Regions from separate parts of the Enterobacter sp. UNJFSC 003 genome, predicted to be linked through region 2. Evidence: predicted binding sites of a transcription regulator. Region 2 holds the regulator's gene; the other holds the start of a gene.
The links. The regulator PhoB, encoded in region 2, activates phosphate uptake and scavenging genes when phosphate is short. The targets are predictions, from matches to a motif close to CTGTCATAAAACTGNCNNAT.
Positions count from the first base shown of each region.

Region 1 (4,998 bases), on a different contig from region 2:
CGTCACCGGCAGGTTGGCGATCGGCTGCATCATGTCCGTGCTCCAGAACTGGTTGGAGAGCGACGTAAACAGCAGCGGGGCCGTTTCACCCGCGATACGGGCGACCGCCAGCAGGATACCGGTCATGATCCCGGAGATAGACGCCTTCAGCGTAATCGCGGAGATCATTTTCCACTTCGGCGTACCCAATGCGTAAGCGGCTTCACGCAGGCTGTCTGGCACCAGTTTCAGCATGTTCTCGGTTGTACGAATGACGATAGGCACCTGCAGCAGCGCCAGCGCAATCACCCCCGCCCAGCCGGAGAAGTGCTGCATCTGCGCGACCACCACGGTGTAAACGAACAGGCCGACGACGATAGATGGCGCAGAGAGCAGGATGTCGTTAATAAAGCGAATGACTTCAGCCAGCCAGGATTTACGGCCATATTCAGCGAGGTAAATCCCCGCCATGATGCCAAGCGGCGTACCGAAAATCGTTGCCCACAGAATCAACAGGCCGCTGCCCGCCAGGGCATTTGCCAGACCACCACCGGCGGTATTGGGTGGTGGGGTCATTTCGGTGAACAACGCCAGCGACATACCGTCAATGCCACGGGTTATTGTGGACATCAGGATCCAGACCAGCCAGAACAAACCGAACGCCATGGTCGCCATTGAGAGCGTCAGCGCAATACGGTTTTTAATGCGGCGCTTTGCCTGCATTTTGCGGCGAGATTCTGCCAGATCCGCACTGCTTTGCATTTCGAGAGTTGCCATTAGCGCGCCCCCTCATTTTTGGCCAGACGCATAATCATCACCTTGGAAATCGCCAGCACGATGAAGGTGATAACAAACAGGATGAGACCCAGCTCCATCAGCGCCGCAACGTGCAGCCCGGATTCCGCTTCGGCGAATTCGTTCGCGAGGGCAGAGGTGATGCTGTTACCCGGCATGAACAACGATACGCTGTCGAGCTGATAGGTGTTACCGATGATAAAGGTCACCGCCATGGTTTCACCCAGTGCACGACCCAAGCCCAGCATCACGCCCCCGATGACACCATTTTTGGTGAACGGAAGGACAATGCGCCAGATAACTTCCCATGTAGTGCAGCCGATGCCGTAGGCCGACTCTTTCATCATCACCGGGGTTTGTTCGAAGACATCGCGCATCACCGCCGCAATGTACGGGATAATCATAATGGCGAGGATCACGCCTGCAGCCAGAATACCAATCCCGAATGCCGGACCAGCAAACAGAGCGCCAACAAACGGAATGGCAGAAAGGACATTGCCGACCGGCTCCTGGAAGTAGGTTGCGAACAGCGGGGCAAAGATAAACAGACCCCACATGCCGTAGACGATACTCGGAATAGCCGCCAGCAGTTCGATGGCAATACCCAGTGGACGCCTCAGCCAGCCGGGTGCCAGTTCTGTCAGGAACAGGGCAATACCAAAGCTCACCGGAACCGCAATCAGCAGAGCAATGAATGAGGTCACCAGCGTGCCATAAATGGGTACCAGTGCCCCATAGATATCATTCGGCGCATCCCACTCTTTGGTCCACAGGAAGGAGAATCCAAATTTCTGGATGCTCGGCCAGGAGGAGAAAATCAGAGACACAATAATGCCGCCCAGCAGCAATAGCACAATCAGCGCAGCCAGTTTCACCAGCGCGCTGAAAATCATGTCACCTTTTTTACCCGGAGGGTTAAATGCAGGCTTGGTTGCAGCCATAAATCACTCTTCTGTTAAACGCGTTTACGAAATCGGCGGGTAAGCGCAAGCGCCACCCGCCATTTTCGTCGAATACTAAATTAATACAATGCTTTACCGCTGCTGTCTTTCACGTTGGTCTTCCATGCAGCACGAATCTGCTCAACCACGCTGTCCGGCAGGCTGGCATAGTCCAGGTCATTAGCCTGTTTGCCGCCATTTTTATATGCCCAGTCAAAGAACTTCAGCACTTCAGCCCCCTGCTCCGGCTTCTTCTGCTCTTTATGGACAAGAATGAAGGTCGTAGAGGTGATAGGCCATGCTTCTTCACCTTTCTGGTTAGTCAGGTCCTGCGCGAAGGATTTGCTCCAGTCAGCGCCTTTAGCGGCATTAGCGAAGTTCTCTTCGGTTGGGCTAACAGGTTTACCGTCAGCAGAGACCAGCTTGGTGTACGCCAGGTTGTTCTGCTTGGCGTAAGCGTACTCAACGTAACCGATAGAGCCCGGCAGACGCTGTACGAACGCGGCGATACCGTCGTTACCTTTACCGCCCAGACCGGTTGGCCAGTTAACGGTTGAGCCGGAGCCGACTTTCGATTTCCACTCTTCGTTCACTTTTGCCAGGTAGCTAGTGAACACGAAGGAGGTACCGGAACCGTCAGCACGGCGAACCACAGCGATATTCTGCGAAGGCAGCTTTACGCCCGGGTTCAGCTTAGTAATGGCTTCGTCATCCCATTTTTTGATTTTGCCCAGGTAGATATCACCCAGCGTTTTGCCGTCCAGCACCAGCTCGCCTGATTTCAGGCCTGGGATGTTAACAGCCAGCACAACGCCGCCGATCACGGTCGGGAACTGGAACAAGCCTTCCTGCGCCAGTTTGTCATCAGACAGTGGAGCATCTGATGCGCCGAAATCAACGGTGTTTGCGGTGATTTGTTTTACGCCACCGGAGGAGCCGATACCCTGATAGTTAACCTTATTACCGGTTTCTTTCTGGTAGGTATCAGCCCATTTGGCATACACCGGCGCAGGGAAGGTTGCACCAGCGCCTGTCAGGCTTGCTGCTGCTCCAGCAGCGAAAGCGCTCAGAGATAAGGTCGCGGCGACAACAGTTGCGACAGTGGTACGCATAACTTTCATAATGTCTCCTGCAAGGATTTCGTAAATCATTGTTTAAGTGGCTACGATGAGCAAAATAGGACAAACAGGTGACAGATAAATGTACGAATTATGACAGTTTTATGACAACGAAAGTTTCACTTAAAAAAAAGCAAAACTGTTGTTAATTATCAGTAGGTTAAGCATTAACATGACGATATGTTTTCAGTGATATTTTCTTTATGTGACACTGAAAAAGTAGCTGAAGATGACAGATTGTCATAAATAAAAACGCAAAAGAGTTGATTAAAAACAAGCCAGGCAGGATAAAAGGCTCCACCAGAAGGTGGAGCCAGAAGTGATTATTCTACGGTAACAGATTTCGCCAGGTTACGCGGCTGGTCAACGTCGGTGCCTTTGATCAGCGCAACGTGATAGGCCAGCAGCTGCAGCGGAACAGTGTAGAAGATCGGTGCAATAACCTCTTCCACATGTGGCATCTCAATGATGTGCATGTTGTCGTTGCTGACAAAATCGGCATCTTTATCGGCGAATACAAACAGTACACCGCCACGGGCGCGAACTTCTTCGATGTTAGATTTCAGTTTTTCCAGCAGTTCGTTGTTAGGTGCCACAACGATAACCGGCATATCTGCATCAATCAGCGCCAGCGGGCCGTGTTTCAGCTCACCTGCGGCGTAGGCTTCAGCGTGGATGTAGGAGATCTCTTTCAGCTTCAGTGCGCCTTCCAGCGCAATAGGATACTGATCGCCACGACCCAGGAACAGGGCGTGATGTTTGTCAGAGAAGGCTTCCGCCAGCGCTTCAATGCGTTTGTCCTGAGACAGCATTTGCTCAATACGGCTCGGCAGCGCCTGCAGGCCATGCACGATGTCATGCTCAACAGCCGCATCAGCGCCTTTCAGACGCGCCAGCTTCGCCACCAGCATCAGCAGAACGGTCAGTTGCGTGCTAAACGCCTTGGTCGACGCTACGCCGATTTCTGTGCCCGCATTGGTCATCAGCGCCAGATCGGATTCACGCACCAGCGAAGAGCCCGGAACGTTACAGATGGCCAGCGAACCTAAATAGCCAAGCTCTTTAGACAGACGTAGGGCGGCCAGAGTATCCGCCGTTTCACCCGACTGGGAAAGGGTGATCATCAGGCTGTTACGACGCACCGCAGATTTGCGGTAGCGGAATTCCGAGGCAATCTCAACGTCACACGGCACGCCGGCCAGGGATTCAAACCAGTAGCGAGACACCATACCGGAGTTGTAAGAGGTGCCACAGGCCACAATCTGAATATGCTCAACCTTGCCGAGCAGTTCATTCGCGTTCGCACCCAGCTCGCTCAGATCAACCTCACCGTGGCTGATGCGCCCGGTCAGCGTGTTCTTGATGGCGTTCGGCTGCTCGTAAATCTCTTTCTGCATGTAGTGACGGTAAGCGCCTTTGTCGCCCGCGTCGTACTGCAGGTTAGATTCGATCTCAGTGCGCTTCACCTGCTCGCCTTTGGTATCGAATACGGTCACGCTACGGCGAGTTACTTCCGCGATATCGCCCTCTTCCAGGAAGATGAAGCGACGGGTAACCGGCAGCAAAGCCAGCTGATCGGAAGCAATAAAGTTTTCGCCCATCCCCATACCAATGACCATCGGGCTACCGGAACGCGCAGCCAGCAGCGTGGAGGGGTCGCGGGAGTCCATGATCACCGTACCGTAAGCACCGCGCAGCTGAGGGATAGCGCGCAGAACCGCTTCACGCAGCGTACCGCCCTTCTCCAGTTCCCAGTGAACCAGATGAGCGATGACTTCGGTATCGGTTTCGGAGACGAAGGTATAGCCACGCGCTTTCAATTCTTCGCGCAGCGGTTCGTGGTTTTCAATAATGCCGTTATGCACCACCACGATGTGTTCAGACACATGCGGGTGCGCGTTGCCTTCTGATGGCTCGCCGTGCGTCGCCCAACGGGTGTGAGCAATACCGGTGCCACCATGCAGCGGATGTTCTTCCGCTGCCTGAGCCAGCATTTGCACTTTACCCAGACGGCGAAGACGGGTCATATGACCATCTGCATCGACAACAGCCAGACCGGCTGAGTCATAGCCACGGTATTCCAGACGACGTAAGCCTTCGAGAAGGATTTCAGCAATATCACGCTGCGCCACTGCGCCAACAATTCCACACATAGTTTTAGATTC
Region 1 covers NZ_JBAKHK010000005.1:227,384-232,381, forward strand. Annotated here, with positions in the region: gene pstA (phosphate ABC transporter permease PstA) at 1-756, opposite strand, end outside; gene pstC (phosphate ABC transporter permease PstC) at 756-1,715, opposite strand; gene pstS (phosphate ABC transporter substrate-binding protein PstS) at 1,796-2,836, opposite strand; gene glmS (glutamine--fructose-6-phosphate transaminase (isomerizing)) at 3,157-4,986, opposite strand.
Region 1: the regulator PhoB is predicted to act here: its motif matches at 2,925-2,944, upstream of pstS (phosphate ABC transporter substrate-binding protein PstS).

Region 2 (4,998 bases):
CAAGGATACCAAAAATCAGGCTGATAAACATGGCTGGCGCAATAATTCGTGAGGAGTTGTTCCACCATGAGCGAGTAAAGCTCAGCACCACCAGCACAATACACGGTGGATAGATGGCCGTCAGCACCGGAATAGAGACCTGAATCAGGTGGCTCAGCCCCAGGTTTGACACCGCCATGGAGAAGATCCCCAGGATAAACACCAGCGTGCGGTATGAGAGCGGCAGATACTGGGCGAAGAACTCGGCACAAGCGCAGGTCAGGCCAACCGCAGTTACCAGACATGCCAGGAAGATCAATGCCGCCAGCAGCATACTGCCCGCACCGCCGAAGGTGTGCTGAACGTAAGCGTGCAGGATTGCTGCACCGTTCGCGTTCTGATCAACCAGCGTTGCGCTGTCGGAACCCAAGCGGAACAGCGCCAGGTAAAGCAGCGTCAGGCCGACACCGGCCATCAGACCCGCCCAAATGGTGTAGCGGGTCAGCAGACGCGCTTCTGTCACCCCACGAGAACGGGCGGCGTTAACAATAACGATACCAAACACCATGGCGCCCAGCGTATCCATCGTCAGATAGCCGTTCACAAAGCCGTTCGAGAAGGCCGCGTTTTGATACGCATCCATCGCGCTGCTAATAGGACCGGCTGGCCAAACGATGGCCGCAACCGCCAGCACGATCAGCGCCACGATTTTCAGCGGTGCCAGGAAGTTGCCCACGGTATCCAGCAGCTTGCCCGGATAAAGGGAAACCAAAATAACGATAGCGAAATAGACCAGGCTGTAGATAAACAGCGGCATCGCGCCGTCGCCGGTCAGCGGGGCAATCCCCACTTCGAAGGAAACGGTCGCGGTACGCGGCGTGGCAAACAACGGGCCAACGGCGAGATAGCAGACGGTAGCCAGAAGAACGCCCGCCACTTTACCAATCGGGGTGCTGAGGCTATCCACACCGCCGCCGACTTTCGCCAGGGCGACAACGGTCAGAACCGGGAGACCCACGGCAGTGATCAGGAAACCAAATGCAGCGGTCCAGACGTGTTCACCCGCCTGTAAGCCAACCATTGGAGGAAAAATGATGTTACCTGCGCCAACGAACAGCGCAAATGTCATAAAGCCCAGCGCGATGATGTCACGCGATTTCAAGTGATGGGTCATAAAACCTTACTGCCTGTGGATGTGGTGTTGAAAACGTTGAGATCTCCGCCATCCCTGACGGGACAATACAGCGGAAAATTTGCTCAATTTCAGCGGGATATGCTCCCGTCCTGGCGTGGCGAAGAATAGTTTTTCGATTTACCACGCAAATACAGTCGGTCTGACAGTATCTGGGGGGCAATTTAAACGCTTATAACGTTTAAAGGCAAGGAGGGATCGTAAAACCAGAACAATATGCCAGCATGAAAATACCAACCAGCACAATCCGCTAAGTATAAGAAAAACCCATGGCTAATCATGCGAACAAAAAAACATCAACCGTATAATATTCACTCGGGTTTTACTTGACTGCAAAGCAAACGGGCCAGCAATGACTGGCCCGTGGCAAGGAAAAGTGACGCGCCTGAATTCAAGCGCTGTTTTTGGCAATTAATCGTTCCGGGATGACGAAGCTAAAACGGGTTCCTTTGCCCAGCGTGCTCTGAATATCGAGTCGGCTTTCGTGGTGATTAACCGCGTGCTTAACAATGGCCAGGCCCAGCCCGCTTCCCCCAGTCTGCCGCGAACGGGCTTTATCCACCCGGTAGAATCGCTCGGTCAGGCGCGGTATGTGCTCAGGCGAAATACCGGGGCCATTGTCCTCAACGCTAAACTCGGCACCCGTTGAGGTATGCTGCCAGCGCACCACAATGTGCGTCCCTTCAGGGGTGTGATTTACCGCGTTATACACCAGGTTAGAGATGGCGCTTCGCAGTTCGTCTTCGCTACCGAGCACCTTCAGGGTGTTCTCTACCTCAAATGTAAGCTCATGTTTTTTATGACTTAAGGTTTGCGCTTCTCGCTCGACCACCCGCAGCATCATCGGCACATCAATGGTGTCTGTGAGCGCAAGAGTGGGTGCTGCCTCAATTTTAGACAACGTCAGAAGCTGTTTCACCAGGCCTTCCATCCGGTGCGTTTGCTCGCGCATGGTATGCAGCGCTTTCTCACGCGGTGCCCCTTCCAGCGTTTGCTCCTGCATCATCTCAAGATAACCCTGAAGCACCGTCAGCGGCGTGCGTAGCTCGTGGCTGACGTTGGCAAAAAAGTTACGTCGCGCCCCTTCAAGCTGGTACATCTGGGTGACATCACGCGCCACCATCAGCCACTGCCGATCGCTGTAGGGCATCACGCGAATTTCAAGATGGTGCCCATTGTTGAGCTTAAGATTGTGCGGGCGCGTAAAGTCACGCTTTTTCAGATACTGCGTAAACTCGGGATAACGCAGCAGGTTAAGGATGTTCTGACCATTATCGTCCGGCCAGCGCAGGCCCAGCAGCTGTTGCGCGAGACCATTACACCAGAAGATGGTTCCTTCTTCCGTGGTCAATATCACCGCATCCGGCAGCGACTCCGCCCCGCTGCGAAAGCGTTTGATCAGGCTTCCCAGCTCGCGACGGCGCTTTTTATTACGCATCTGCATTTGATGCAGACCGTACAGAAGCGGCTCCCAGCTTCCGCTTCCCGGCGGAGGCGTCATACTTCTGTCAACCCATAGCCACCAGGAGAGGCGCAGTAAATTCCAGAAATGCCAGATCAGTAATCCTGTAACCGATGCCAGCAAAAACCACGGTAAATATCCAAGAAAGGCCCCCAGAATGAAGGCCGGAATACAGCATAAGATCAGTTCAAAGACGAGCCTTTTCCATGACAGACGTTCCAGCACGCGTCACACTCCTGTCATTGTTCAGAAACGGGTCGAAAAACGATAACCCGTGCCGCGGACCGTCTGCACCATGCGATCGTGGCCGCTCAGTTCCAGCGCTTTACGCAGGCGGCGAATATGGACGTCGACCGTCCGGTCTTCGACATAGACGTTAGTTCCCCAGACGTTATTCAGCAACTGTTCGCGGCTGTAAACACGTTCCGGATGCGTCATAAAGAAGTGCAGGAGCTTAAATTCAGTCGGCCCCATATCGAGAGGGTTTTCACCGGTCATCACGCGATGTGAGGTGGGGTCAAGGCTCAGCCCCTGCATTTCAATCACCTCTTCCACCGCCATCGGTGAAATACGGCGCATCACCGCTTTGATGCGAGCAACCAGCTCTTTTGGCGAGAACGGTTTAGTAATGTAATCGTCCGCGCCGGTTTCCAGGCCGCGCACACGATCCTCTTCTTCACCGCGCGCCGTGAGCATTACAACCGGAATATCGCGGGTCATCGCTTCACGTTTGATGTGTTTGATAAACTGCAGACCGGAGCCGCCAGGCAACATCCAGTCAAGCAGAATCAGATCGGGCCAGGGTTCATTCAGCTGGTTCACCGCGCTGTCATAATCTTCCGCTTCAACCGGCTGGAAGCCATTTTGTTCGAGCACGAAGCACACCATTTCACGAATTGGAGCTTCATCTTCTACGACCAGAATACGTCTCGCCATACTTTGCCCTGTCTTATCTTATTTAAGTTACAAGTTTGTAATGCGGCGTCATTATGCGTCAGATTTATGACAGATTTATGAAAAACATTACCACCATAAATGGCAAACCGTTGTTTTATTACAGCGGTTATTTTCCGTTCTCTGAAAGTTTATAATCCCCATCATCATTTTTCGCCACGGATCTCTTATGCGCCTACTTCACACCTCGGACTGGCATCTGGGTCAAAATTTTTACAGCAAAAGCCGCGCCGCTGAACATGAAGCGTTCCTGAACTGGCTGCTGGATACCGCCCTGGCGCAGGACGTTGACGCGATTATTGTGGCAGGCGATATTTTTGACACCGGTCAGCCGCCAAGTTATGCACGTGAGTTATATAACCGTTTTGTGGTCAATCTCCAGCAGACGGGTTGTCATCTGGTGATTGTTGCCGGAAACCACGACTCCGTCGCAACGCTGAACGAATCTCGCGACATTCTGGCCTTCCTCAATACCACCGTGGTCGCCAGCGCCGGTCATGCCCCGCAGATCCTAAATAAACGCGATGGCACGCCGGGCGCGGTGCTGTGCCCGGTTCCGTTCCTGCGCCCCCGCGATATCGTGCAAAGCCAGGCGGGGCTCTCCGGCGGAGAAAAACAGCAGCACCTGTTGCAGAGCATTACCGACTATTATCACCAGCAATACGCTGATGCCTGTACCCTGCGCGGTGAACACTCTATCCCCGTGATCGCTACCGGGCACCTGACGACGGTCGGAGCCAGTAAAAGTGACGCGGTACGTGACATTTATATTGGTACGCTGGATGCTTTCCCGGCACAAAACTTTCCCCCTGCCGATTACATTGCGCTCGGGCATATTCACCGCGCGCAGATAATCGGCGGCTGCGAGCACATTCGCTACTGCGGCTCGCCCCTCGCCCTCAGCTTTGATGAAACCGGCAAAGCCAAATGCGTGCATCTGGTGAGCTTTAGCGAGGGCAAACTCAGTGCCGTTGCGTCGCTGGAGGTGCCCGTAACCCAGCCGCTGGCGGTGTTGAAAGGCGATCTGGCCGCCATTACCGCTCAGCTTGAGCAGTGGCGTGGCGTAGAGCAAGCTCCCCCCGTCTGGCTGGATATCGAAATCACCACCGATGACTACCTGCACGATATGCAGCGTAAAATTCAGGCCCTAACGGAAGACCTGCCGGTCGAGGTTTTACTGGTGCGCCGCAGCCGCGAACAGCGTGAGAAAATCCTGCTCAGCGCACAGCGAGAAACGCTCAGCGAACTCACCGTTGAAGAGGTATTTGAACGCCGGTTATCTCAGGAAGAGATCGACGATGCGAAACGCGCGCGGCTTAACGAATTATTCACCCATACCCTGCAGGCGCTCAATGACGAGGAAGAAAACGCATGAAAATTCTCAGCCTGCGTCTGAAAAACCTTAACTCCC
Region 2 covers NZ_JBAKHK010000003.1:330,074-335,071, forward strand. Annotated here, with positions in the region: gene brnQ (branched-chain amino acid transporter carrier protein BrnQ) at 1-1,153, opposite strand, end outside; gene phoR (phosphate regulon sensor histidine kinase PhoR) at 1,563-2,858, opposite strand; gene phoB (phosphate response regulator transcription factor PhoB) at 2,880-3,569, opposite strand; gene sbcD (exonuclease subunit SbcD) at 3,757-4,962, shown strand; gene sbcC (exonuclease subunit SbcC) at 4,959-4,998, shown strand, end outside.